3 regions of the Bradyrhizobium sp. ORS 86 genome follow, and region 2 is predicted to be linked to each of the others. Evidence: riboswitches for the same ligand, from Rfam matches in the RefSeq annotation. Region 2 holds a riboswitch; each other region holds the start of a gene.

Region 1 (4,166 bases), 2.4 Mb from region 2:
ATAGCGGTGCTTGCGGCCATCACCTTCCTTGTCGAAGGCGCGATGATCGACTGGAGCGCCTTATTTCTCATTGACAGAGGTCTTGTGGCGCAAGAGCATGGCGGGTTCGGTTATATGTTGTTTTCCATCGCGATGACCGCAGGCCGTCTCGCCGGAGATGCCCTCGTGATCAGAATCGGAGACCGCGCCACACTGATGTTCGGACCTGTGCCGATCATGATCGGTTTTGTGGCCCTGCTGGCCGCGCCGGTGGCTGCGATTGCCATGGCGGGTTTGCTGCTTATCGGATTGGGTGCATCGAATATCGTGCCGGTGTTATGCCGCCGTGCTGGCAAGCAGAAGGTGATGCCGGCAGGTTTGGCGATCGCAGCCGTCACGACGGCGGGTTACGCCGGTATCCTCGTCGGTCCAGCTGGCGCCGGGCTCGTTGCACACATGGCTGGGCTGCCTTTTGCTCTCGCGATACTAGGAGCACTCATGTGCATCGTCACGCTGTCGGCCCGGACTGTGACGGCCAACCCTCGCTGATTGTTGGAGAAGGACATGTAGGCCCTCTGCCAAGCGGTTGCGCACGGTTGGCACCCATCACCGCCACTCGGGGGTAGCAACATAGCGAGGACGCTGCGAAAGAGAACGGTTATGGCCAAGAAGCACTGTCGCAGAATGGCCGTTGGTCCAGCGGCCTGAAATACATAGCAAACGCAGTGCTGGTCCGTTCGACATCGATGGGGGCGCCCAGCACGGCAAAAGCGAGATTGATTGATAGTGCCGAGATCTTCCATGCCTTCCAGAGCATATTCGCACGTCTCGGCGCACACGGCCGACGGGATAGATACGTTACCGGGAGCTGCTTACCGGCCCAGCCGCTCGAACCACTTTGCCCGGGATGGGCAAGCTGATTTGACCCACAGCTTCCAAGGGTGACGGTCCCGCAAGGCGGATCTTGCTAAGTTGTCGAGAGATTCACATGTCGAAGATGCTAGTAAAGGCTACCGACTGGTAGCTCGGTCGAAGCCGATCTGTCGCGTGCCATCGGCTGCAGGCAAAATGCGACCCCGATGTACTCGCGCGTGCAGAGACCAGGGCCGAGTTCGAAGCGAGCACTGCCCGGCACACTCATCGCGCAAAGGGGGCTTTAGATCGCGATCGTCGCGATGGAGCCACACCTACAGACTTGTTGAGCGGAGCCGCAGAAGGATGCCGTGCCAAGAGGTTGACGGAACGCTGCTTGTTCGGATAACTGATTTTCGTCGAGGTTCTCCGGAGCGCACTGATCCGGAGCTAAGAGGGAAGCCGGTCGAATGCCGGCGCTGCCCCCGCAACTGTAAGCGGCGAGCCGCTGTCCAATAAAGTCACTGAAACCGCTTGGTTTCGGGAAGGCCGGACAGCAGCGATGACCCGCAAGCCAGGAGACCTGCCCCGACAACATATTCGTCCGCGGGCGGGGTGTCCCGGTGGTGCGCCAAGCAATTGCCGCTTCGGCGGCTTTTCCTGCACGCAATCGCCATGACCTCTGCCCCAAACCAGGGGTTAGAGCTATGTCCGTCCTTTCACTTCCCGTTGCTACACTTGGTACGCCACGCATCGGTCCGCGCCGTGAACTCAAATTCGCGCTCGAAAGCTACTGGACCGGGAAGTCCACCGAAGCGCAGCTGCTTGAAGCGGCAGCTGGACTGCGCACTGCTAACTGGGCGCGGCAGAAATCGCTCGGCGCGACCGTCATTCCGTCGAATGATTTCTCGCTTTACGATCATGTGCTCGACACCAGTGTGATGGTGGGCGCCATTCCGGATGTTTACGCTTGCACCACAGGTCCTGTACCGCTCTACACCTACTTCGCTATGGCGCGCGGTGCGCCGAACGGTGAACTCGATGCGAGTTGCCCTCACTCCAATCCTGCACAGGGCGCGCCTGCGCAGGAGATGACGAAGTGGTTCGACACCAATTACCACTATATGGTCCCTGAATTTCACAAGGGGCAGATCTTCAGGCTTTCTTCTCGAAAGCCGATTGAGGAATATGAGGAGGCAAAGGGGCTTGGTTACCAGACGCGTCCCGTGCTGATTGGCCCAGTGACCTTCCTGAAGCTTGGCAAGAGCGCAGATCCTTCATTCAATCCATTGTCGCTGTTGGATCGACTGCTGCCGGTCTATGTCGACGTTCTTCGTGAGCTGGTCGCGCGCGGCGCAGAATGGGTTCAGCTCGATGAGCCCTGTCTGGTCTTGGACCTCGACGAAATATCCCGCAAAGCCTTGCTTCGTACCTATACCTATTTTGCTAGGGAGATACCTGCTCTTAAAATCATGCTGGCGACCTACTTTGGGACCATCGGCGGTAATCTCGATACGGCCTTGGCTTTGCCGGTTTCCGGGCTCCACGTCGACTTGGTAAGGGGGGCAGACCCGCTGAACGCGATCGTCGCTGGGATTCGCAACGATCTCGTTCTCTCACTGGGGGTCGTCGATGGGCGCAACGTTTGGCGCTCCAACCTTTCAGCGCTGGTCGATCAGCTGGCGCCCACCGTGGCAAAACTCGGCACTGATCGCGTCCAGATCGCCCCCTCATGTTCGCTGCTCCATGTTCCAATCGACCTGGGGCTCGAAACCGATCTCGATTCCGATGTAAAGAGCTGGCTGGCTTTCTCGGTTCAGAAAATTAAGGAACTAGCGACCCTAGGAAGGGCGCTTGCTGGCGATCGTGCCGGCGTGGCCGATGTGCTCGCGGCATCAAAAAACGCGGCACTTGCACGCGAGCAATCGCCCAAGATCCACAATGCGGACGTCGCTGCGCGCATGGCTGCGATCGACCAAACCAAGCGCTACCGTTGCAGTCCTTTCGCAAAGCGCGCCGAGGCCCAGCGCGCGCGGTTTGCCTTGCCGACATTTCCCACGACGACCATTGGATCGTTTCCGCAAACCGCGGAAGTTCGCAATGCCCGCGCTTGCCATGCCAAAGGAGGGTTGAGCAACGCGCAGTACGAGCAGTTTCTCAGAGAGGAAACGGCGCGTGCGGTGCTATGGCAGGAGAATATCGGGCTCGATGTTCTCGTGCATGGTGAGTTCGAGCGCAATGACATGGTGCAGTATTTCGGCGAGCAGCTTTCCGGATTCGCCTTCACCAAGCACGGTTGGGTTCAGTCGTATGGCTCGCGCTACGTCCGTCCACCAATTCTGTTTGGGGATGTCTCGCGGTCGAAGCCGATGACGGTCGAATGGTGGCGATACGCGCAGTCGCTGACCAACAAGCCAATGAAGGCAATGTTGACTGGACCGGTGACGATTCTGAACTGGTCTTTTGTCCGTGACGATATTCGGCGAAGCGATGCCTGCCGCCAGCTTGCGGTTGCGATCCGCGATGAGGTGCTCGACCTTGAGGAGGCGGGAGCGACAATAATCCAGATAGACGAGGCCGCGTTGCGCGAAGGGTTGCCGTTACGCAAATCACAATGGAGGAGTTATCTCGATTGGGCCGTGGATAGCTTTCGCATCTGTTCGTCCGGTGCTGCCGACGAAACTCAGATTCATACGCACATGTGCTATTCCGAATTCAACGATATCATCGATGCGATTGCGGCGATGGACGCAGACGTCATTTCGATCGAGACGTCGCGCTCGAAGATGGAATTGCTCGACGCCTTCAAGAACTACAAATATCCGAACGAAATCGGGCCGGGTGTCTACGATATCCATTCGCCACGCGTTCCCGGCAAGGACGAAATGAAAGATCTCATAACGCTGGCCAGGCAGCGATTGTCCGATTCGCAGCTCTGGATCAATCCAGATTGCGGCCTAAAAACCCGAAGATGGGAGGAGGTGCTTCCCGCCTTGGTCAATATGGTCGCAGCCGCCCGCGAGTTACGAGCAGCCTGCTGATTGCATGAAGATCGTCGGCCCGAACGCCGTCGTCGATGGTGAATGTCGACTCGGACAAATGCACTGCGCTGAAAGGCGGGCGGTCCAATTGCGTGAATATCCCGCTAGTCGGCGGGATATGGCGAAAAGACCGTTCCGGAGTCGATCACACGCCGGTCTGCGAAAGGCCGGCACACCCCAGGACCCGTGGTATTTCGCTTTGCCTGGTCGGATGGGCAACAAATTGCGTGGCGGCGGTACTGAAGCTTCGGCGAAAGCCTGCATCAAGGAGAGCGACAGGCTGCGGGCATAGAG
Region 2 (4,166 bases):
AGCGCGATGTTGCGCTCCTTCGCCAGGCGATGCAGCGCGGCCAGCCCATATGACCAATAGGGTTCGCCACCGATCAGACGCACCAGGATGCCGCGCGCCTGCGACAAGGTCCGTTCGATGTAGGTGTCGACCGACAGCGGATGGCGCAGGTCGGCCAGATTCGCGAGCCGTAGAGACGGCAGCGATCCGCGGTCGCGCCGCCAGCCGGAAGCAAACGCAGAAAGATCGCTGTCGGAGAACGAGAGCACCACAAGTTCGGCCGGATCCTGGCCGAGGTCCCTTGGTGTCACGGTCTCCTCGAGACCGCGGCCCTCGCGGAAGACGATGTGCATCAGACACCAAGTCGCGCCTTGATGGCGGCCTCATCGATGTCGCCGTGTTCGCCGATCACGACGAGCTTCGACTGCCTCGGCCGCGCGCCCCAGGGCATGTCGAACTGATGTCGCACCCGCTCGCCGACAGATTGCACCAGCAGGCGCATCGGCTTGCCCTGGATCGCGATATAGCCCTTGGCGCGCAGCACATTCTGCTCGCGCGCCAGTCCCTTGATCGATGCAACCAGCGCATCGACGTCGGCGATTTCCGGAAGATCGATTACCACGGAGTTGAAATCGTTATGTTCGTGCTCGTCCTCACCGTCGTGGTGCGACGGACGCGCTGCGAGGTCGTCTTCGGCTGCGGCCGCGAGACCCAGGATCACGCGCGCGTCGACCGCGCCGTCGACGACCGGCTGCATCGGCACCTGCCGCGGCATTTCGGCCGCGATCGCGAGCTTCGCGGCCTCGAGGCCCTCAGCGCCGGCGAGGTCCGCCTTGGTCAGCAGCACGATGTCGGCGCAGGCGATCTGGTCCTCGAACACTTCCGACAGCGGCGTCTCGTGGTCGAGATTGTCGTCAGCGGCGCGCTGCGCGTCGACCGCGGCCGGGTCGGGGGCAAAGCGGCCGGCCGCAACGGCCTCCGCATCGGCCAGCGCGATCACGCCGTCGACCGTGATCCGCGAACGGATCTCCGGCCAATCGAACGCCTTCAGCAGCGGCTTCGGCAGCGCGAGCCCCGATGTCTCGATCACGATATGATCGGGTTTCACGCGCCGCGCCAGCAATTGCTCCATCGCTGGGACGAAATCGTCAGCGACGGTGCAGCAGATGCAGCCATTGGCGAGCTCGACGATGTTCTCGCTCGGACAATTGGCATCCGCGCAGGACTTCAATATCTCCCCGTCGACGCCTTCGCTGCCGAACTCGTTCACCAGCACCGCAAGCTTCTTGCCGTTGGCATTCCTGATCAGATGCTGGATCAGCGTCGTCTTGCCCGATCCGAGAAAGCCGGTGACGACGGTGACGGGCACCTTGGTGAGCGTGGTCATTCTGCAGCCTCTGGCACAACGGCGATGGGTGGAATGCGGGCGAGTGATTGCTTGCGAAAGATTTCCGGTCGGCTGCGCCACGGCACGATGCCGTCGGGTGCCGCCGCATAGGCGGAAGCACCGGCGACCACATCCGTCGCATTGGCTTCGGACAGGCGGCCATAGACATACGACCACCGTCCCGGCGCGCTGAGCGCGACCGAGCAGCCCTGGCTGCACGCCGACAGGCATTCGACCGGAACAAGATTGACGCCGTCAGGCACACCGGTATCGCGGATCGCGGCATGCAGCCGCGCACCGGGCGTGGCTTCGCCTTCCGCGACCGTCTGGCCGGCGCGGCAGGTGATGCAGACATGAAGTGTAACGCTCATCGCCCTTCCTGATTGACAGCGGGAGGCGATGAGGCAGACGAACCGTTCGATGGAAAGGTTCGTTCCCCGTCGCGGAACACCCCGTCCGCTGGTCTCAACGTCTGCGCTGGCAGGTCTCCCGGCTTGCGGAGCAGGGGGTTATCCCTTCGATCCCCGCCTTCCCGATTCCTTTGGGAATCAGTGGCTTTGGGCATCTCTCCGGTCACGGTCGCGGGGGCGGCTGCGCTTCGGGCCGACTTGAGCCCTATCGCATTCCCTCTTCGCCTGTCGTAGGACAGGCACCAACGCAGGGCTCACCATTCGTCCAAGCCCGGAACTTGTCAAGCCGAAGGAACGTCAGATGATGTCTGAACGAGACGCCGAGGACGAAGCCGGTGGCTCAGAGGCCGCGCTGGAAGCTCGCCATGCCGCCAAGATGGCCAAAAAGAAAGACGCTCGTGATCGAATCATGGCGACCAAGAGCGGTGAGAAAGGATTGATCATCGTTCATACCGGCGCGGGCAAGGGAAAATCGTCCTCCGCCTTCGGCATGATCGTCCGCTGCGTGGCGCACGGGTTTCCCTGCGCGGTGGTGCAGTTCATCAAGGGCGCTTGGGATACCGGTGAACGCCGCCTGCTGACCGGACACTTCGGCGACCTCTGTCAGTTCCACGCGATGGGCGAAGGTTTCACCTGGGAAACGCAGGATCGCGCCCGCGACATTGCCGCCGCCCAAGCCGGCTGGGAAAAAGCCAAGCAACTGATCTCCGATGCAAGCCTGCGCATGGTCGTGCTCGACGAGATCAACATCGCACTGCGTTATGACTATCTGGCGATCGCCGACGTCGTCGAATTTCTCAAGACGTCGAAGCCGCCGATGACGCATGTCGTACTCACCGGGCGTAACGCCAAGGACGAACTGATCGAGATCGCCGACCTCGTCACCGAGATGACGCTGGTGAAACATCCGTTCCGGTCCGGCATCAAGGCGCAGCCGGGCGTCGAGTTCTGACAGCGTAGCCGGACCACGCGATGGCGCGCACATTGATGATCCAGGGAGCGGGCTCGGACGTCGGCAAATCGCTGATCGTCGCGGGCCTGGCGCGCGCGGCGAAGCGGCGCGACCTCCGCGTATTGCCGTTCAAGCCGCAGAACATGTCGAACAATGCAGCCGTCACCGTCGACGGGGGCGAGATCGGACGCGCGCAGGCGCTGCAGGCGCTCGCCGCCGGCGTCGAGCCGCACACCGACATGAACCCGGTGCTGCTGAAGCCGGAGACCGATGTCGGCGCGCAGATCATCGTGCAGGGCAAGCGCGTCGCAACCGCGCGTGCCCGGGAATATGCCGCCATGAAGCTCTCGCTGATGAGCGCAGTACTGGAGAGTTTCGAGCGGCTGAAGCATCGCGCCGATCTCGTGCTTGTCGAAGGCGCCGGCAGCCCCGCCGAAGTCAATCTGCGCAAGGCCGACATCGCCAATATGGGCTTTGCGCGCAAGGCCGGTGTCCCGGTGGTGCTGGTCGGCGATATCGACCGCGGCGGCGTGATTGCGCAACTCGTCGGTATCAAGACGGTGATCGATCCCGAGGACGCCGCAATGATCCGTGGCTTCATCATCAACAAGTTTCGTGGCGATCCGACCCTGTTCGATGACGGCTACCGGCTGATCGAAGCCCGCACGTCGTGGCGCGGGTTCGGCGTGCTGCCCTGGTTCATCCGTGCCGGCGAGCTTCCGGCAGAAGATGCGCTCGGGCTCGGCGACGCGCGCAAGCCCGGCCAATGCAAGATCGCGTTTCTTGCGCTGTCGCGCATCGCCAATTTCGACGATCTCGATCCGCTCAAGCTCGAGCCGGGCGTCGACCTCGTGATGGTGCGTCCCGGCGACGCCATTCCGGGCGATGCCAGGCTCGTCATCGTGCCGGGCTCGAAATCGACGCGCGGCGACCTTGCCTTTCTGCGCGCGCAGGGCTGGGACATCGATCTTCTGGCGCATCATCGTCGCGGCGGCCATGTGCTTGGTCTGTGCGGCGGATATCAGATGCTCGGACAGAGCGTGGCCGATCCGATCGGGATCGAAGGCCCCCCCGGTGAGACGCGCGGCCTCGGACTTCTTGATGTTGCGACCGTCATGACCGAGCAGAAAACGCTGACGCGGGTCAGCGCCGTCCATGCCGCGACCGATCAATCGATCAGCGCCTACGAGATCCACATCGGGCGGACCGACGGCCCGGACCGGGCCCGGCCCTTCGCGTTTGTTGTGGGTGCGCCGGAAGGTGCCGTGTCCGGCGACGGGCGCGTTCACGGCAGCTATCTGCACGGGCTGTTCGCATCAGACGATTTCCGCAAGGCCTTCCTCGCGCAACTCGACGTTCCCGCCGCGGACCAGGCGTACGGCGCCAGGGTCGATGACGCGCTCGATGCGCTTGCCGATCACATCGAGGCGCATCTCGA
Region 3 (4,166 bases), 1.2 Mb from region 2:
GGTCGTTGTCCATGATGCGCGAGCTCCAGGCGCGCAACGTAGCGTCGAACACGAGGTAGTTCTGCCAGATGTTCCAGGTGACGCCGACATTGCCGGTATAGCGGGAGACCAGCGGCACGTCGTTGCCGGCCCACATGCCTTCGCGGAAGACGGCGCGGGTGTAGGCCATGCCGCCGCGCAGCGTCACGGTGTCGCTGACGCGCAGCGAGGCGTTGGTCTCGCTGCCGTAGCGGCGGGTCGGATCGAGGTTGACGTTGTAGAACAGCACCGGGTTGAAGTGGATCTCGTTGTCGAGATCCATCAGGTAGACGCTGGTCTGCACCTGGAAGCGGTTGGTCCTGACGCGGACGCCGCTCTCGACGTCTTGCGAGGTCTGGGTCTTGAGCTGGAAGTTCTGCGGGATCGGCGCGAACGTCACCGGGTCGAACGACGGGCCCGAGGCGACGCGTTCGTCGACATCGGGCGTGCGGAACGCGCGCGCAGCGCGTCCAAATACCGAGAAGACGTCGGTGAAGCGATGCTCGACGCCGGCATGTAGCGCATATTGCGTTTCATTGCTGTTGAGCGGAGAAGCCTGGATGTCAGAGCCGGGGAACGTGCCCGGCGCCGTGGGATCGTAACGGTCTGCTGCATTCACGGCGGTGCTCTGCACGCGCGCGCCATAGGAGAAATCAGTCGTCGGCAACAGGCCGATGATATGCTGCCAGTAGCCGGCAAGCGTCCGCTGCGAGATGTCGTAGGTGTGGATCGGCGCGTATCCTTGGAATTGGCTGCGCGCTTCCCGGAACGTCGAATCATAATAGTCGATGCCGGTCAGGATCGTGGACGGCAGCCCGAGCACCGCGTTCTTGATGCTGAGGCGTGGCGTGATCGACCACGTTTGCAGCGCGGCGTCATTGTAGGTCGAGGCAAAGCTCGGAGTCGGCACCGTGCCGAAGAAGCCGCTCTGCGTGTCCCGCTGCCGCCAGCCGCCGTCGACGATCAGGTCGACGCCGTTCAACAGGGTCTTGGTGAAGCCGGTGGTAACGCTGGCGGTCTGCTGATTGGCGTAGTCGTAGGGCGTGGCGGCGCCCCTGCGGTCGGTCAGCAGCTCATTGACGCCGATCGACGGATCCACGATCCGGCCGCCGGGAAGGCCGAGCTTCTGGTCGCTGCCGGTGACGGTCAGGAACGCGGTGAGGTCCGGCGTGGTGTAGCTGATGTTGCCGATACCGTTGCGCTGGTCGAGCGCATTGTTGACGCGATACCCGTCGGACTTGATGCCATTGCCGTAGAACGATGTCGACCACGGACCGGAATTCACCGCGGCCGAGACCGCGGCCATGCGCTGGTTGAACGAGCCGAAGCCGGTTTCAGCCTTGATGGAGACCGGCGGCCCGCCGACGGCGGTCTTGGTGACGATATTGACGACGCCGCCGACTGCGTTGTCGCCATAGAGCACGGCGCCGCTGTTGCCTCGCGTGATCTCGATGCGCTCGATCGAATCGATCGGGATCGTGGTGAGATCGAACCCGGCCTTGTCGATGTCGTTGAGACGGCGGCCGTTCAGCAGGAACAATGTATTGTCGGAGGCGAAGGCGCCGAAGCCGCGCAGGTCGACCGAGGTCTTGGCGCCGTTCGGGCCGCCATAGAGCGATTGCAACTGCACGCCCGGCACCTGCGCGAGGATCTCGGGCAGTGTCTGCACCGGCGAATGGGCGATGTCGTCGGCCGTGATCACGGTCGACGATGCGCCGACGATGCCCGCGGACCCGACACTGGCGGTCCCGGATCCCGTGCCCGTTGGCGGAGCGTTCGATCCGCTTCCGCTTCCCGTGTTGTCGGTCGGCGCATTGCCCGGGGCCGGGCGGTGCGGCGTCTGGGTCGTATCAGAGTTGGTCGGCCTGGCGCGCGTCACGTTCTGGTCGCCGGGCTTGGTGACCTCGATCGGGGGAAGCACGTCCGCGGCCGGCGCCTGCTGCGCCAGTGCGGCTGTGGCGCTGAGCGCCGGCGCTGATATTGTCGAGGCGAGCAAGAGCGCGCGGCGCAGTCGCGTTGAAGGGAAGGGCAACATCGGCGAGACCTGGGCAACGTCAGTGGCACGTCACCGCGAACCCGGTCTCACCCCTTGCACGACGGCACGTCAGGTGAAGCCAATGCCTGTACTCCCCGACCGGCATCGTCGCGTGTGACCACGGCTGACGGCAGGTCTCCTGGCTCGCGGGTCGTTACCCTTCGTCGCCTTCCCAGGACCGAGATTCCCAGTGGCCTGTGACGAAGGATTCACCGCCTACAGTTGCGGGGGCAGCCGCGGCCTTGGGGCAGTTTCCCCGTACCGCATTCCCTTTTCATCCCATGAAAGAACCGTCATGGTCACTAGGGTTCGGTCGGCGGCCAAAGTCAATCCCGGCGGAACCAGGGCAGCAGCCGGACGGCTATGGTTTTCATCGAGTGTCGCTTGTCTGCCACGGCGATCGCTGTAAGAGCATGATCCGATGAGTGTGCAGGATTTTGCCTTGGCGGCCGAGGTCGCAGCGCGGCGCCGTCTGGGCGCGACCGTAGCGCTCACGGCGCTCGTGGTCTTGCTCATGCTGATCTCGCTCGGCATCGGGCCGGTGCGGTTGTCACCACTCACCGTGATCGCGGCGCTGTTCGGCGGCGGCAGCGATGTGGCGCAGGTGATCGTGCGCGAGATCCGCCTGCCGCGAACCATCCTGGCGTTTGCGATCGGCGGCATTCTGGGATTGTCCGGCGCGGCGCTGCAGGGGCTGCTGCGCAATCCGCTGGCCTCGCCGTCGCTGTTCGGCGCGCCGCAGGCGGCCGCCTTCGGCGCGGTGCTGGTGATTGCGCTCGGGTTGGCCGACGTGCGCTCGTTCGCGCTGCCGATTGCTGCGATCATCGCGGCGTTCGGCTCGGTGTTCGCCCTGCTTGCGATCGCCGGCCGCAATGCCGGGCTGTTGATCCTGATCCTGTCGGGGCTCGCGATCTCCAGCTTCGCAGGCGCCGCGACGGCGCTGGTGATGAATCTGTCGAGCAATCCGTTCGTGGCGCTGGAGATCGCGTTCTGGCTGCTCGGCTCGCTGGAGGACCGCAGCTTCCAGCATGTCATGATTGCATTGCCCTTCATCGTGGCCGGCGCCGTCATCCTGCTCAGCCAGGCAAGCAGCTTCCGCGCGCTGACGCTGGGCGAGGAGGCCGCGCAGAGCCTCGGGGTCGATGTCGCGCGGTTGCGGCTGTTCGTCATCTCGGGCGTCGCGCTCGGCGTCGGCGGCGCGGTCGCGGTGACAGGGACCATCGGTTTCATCGGCCTGGTCGCGCCGCATCTGATGCGGCCGGTGATCGGCCACGACCCGGCGCGGCTCCTGGTGCCGAGCGCGCTCGCGGGCTCGGCGCTGCTGCTGGCGGCCGATATCGCGGTGCGCATCATCCCGTCGACTTCCGACATCAAGGTCGGCGTGCTGACCTCGATCATCGGCGTGCCGTTCTTCCTCTATCTGATCATGCGCGAACGCCGCGTGCTCGGTGGAGGCGTGGCATGACCCTGCTGTCCGCAACCCATCTCAACGCTTCGCTGGGCAGCCGCCATGTGCTGCACGATATCTCGCTGTCGTTGTCGTCTGGGCATCTGGTGGCGCTGGTTGGTCCGAACGGCGCCGGCAAGACCACGCTGCTTCGTGCGCTGGCCGGGCTGATCCCTTCCCGCGGCGACATCAGGATCGGCGGCGATGCGCTGTCGTCGCTGTCGTTGCGCGAACGCTCCAGGCGGTTTGCCTATCTGCCGCAGGGGCACATGGTGCACTGGCCGCTGCCGGCCCGCGACATCGTCGCGCTCGGCCGTTATCCGCACGGCGCGACCGATCCCGCCCGGCTGTCGCCCGACGATATGGCGGCGGTGCTGCGGGCGATGCAGGCGGTCGATGTCACTGCGTTCGGCGACCGCCGCGTCACCGAGCTCTCCGGCGGTGAGCGCAGCCGCGTTGCGCTGGCCCGTGTGCTCGCGGTGGAGGCGCCCGTGATCCTGGCCGACGAGCCGACCGCGTCGCTCGATCCGCGCCATCAGATCGACGTGATGCAGCGGCTGCGCGGCGTCGCTGATGCGGGCGTGCTGGTCGTCGTGGTGACGCATGACCTCGGCCTGGCCGCGCGCTTTGCGGATCACGTGCTGGTGCTCTCGGAGGGACGATTGG

What was found. Region 2 has a riboswitch for cobalamin ahead of P6U25_RS33255 (DUF1636 family protein). Riboswitches for the same ligand answer to the same signal wherever they lie in the genome.
Region 1: it holds a riboswitch for cobalamin, as region 2 does, so the genes downstream of both, metE (5-methyltetrahydropteroyltriglutamate--homocysteine S-methyltransferase) here and P6U25_RS33255 (DUF1636 family protein) in region 2, are expected to answer to the same signal.
Region 3: it holds a riboswitch for cobalamin, as region 2 does, so the genes downstream of both, P6U25_RS02910 (TonB-dependent receptor) here and P6U25_RS33255 (DUF1636 family protein) in region 2, are expected to answer to the same signal.

The regions. Positions count from the first base shown of each region.
Region 1 covers NZ_CP120699.1:1,834,438-1,838,603, forward strand. The annotation lists gene P6U25_RS08440 (MFS transporter) at 1-528, shown strand, start outside; cobalamin riboswitch at 1,237-1,437, shown strand; gene metE (5-methyltetrahydropteroyltriglutamate--homocysteine S-methyltransferase) at 1,539-3,872, shown strand.
Region 2 covers NZ_CP120699.1:7,187,826-7,191,991, reverse strand. The annotation lists gene cobN (cobaltochelatase subunit CobN) at 1-332, opposite strand, end outside; gene cobW (cobalamin biosynthesis protein CobW) at 332-1,366, opposite strand; gene P6U25_RS33255 (DUF1636 family protein) at 1,363-1,737, opposite strand; cobalamin riboswitch at 1,828-2,038, opposite strand; gene cobO (cob(I)yrinic acid a,c-diamide adenosyltransferase) at 2,081-2,728, shown strand; gene P6U25_RS33245 (cobyric acid synthase) at 2,749-4,166, shown strand, end outside.
Region 3 covers NZ_CP120699.1:647,109-651,274, forward strand. The annotation lists gene P6U25_RS02910 (TonB-dependent receptor) at 1-2,053, opposite strand, end outside; cobalamin riboswitch at 2,165-2,363, opposite strand; gene P6U25_RS02915 (FecCD family ABC transporter permease) at 2,475-3,518, shown strand; gene P6U25_RS02920 (ABC transporter ATP-binding protein) at 3,515-4,166, shown strand, end outside.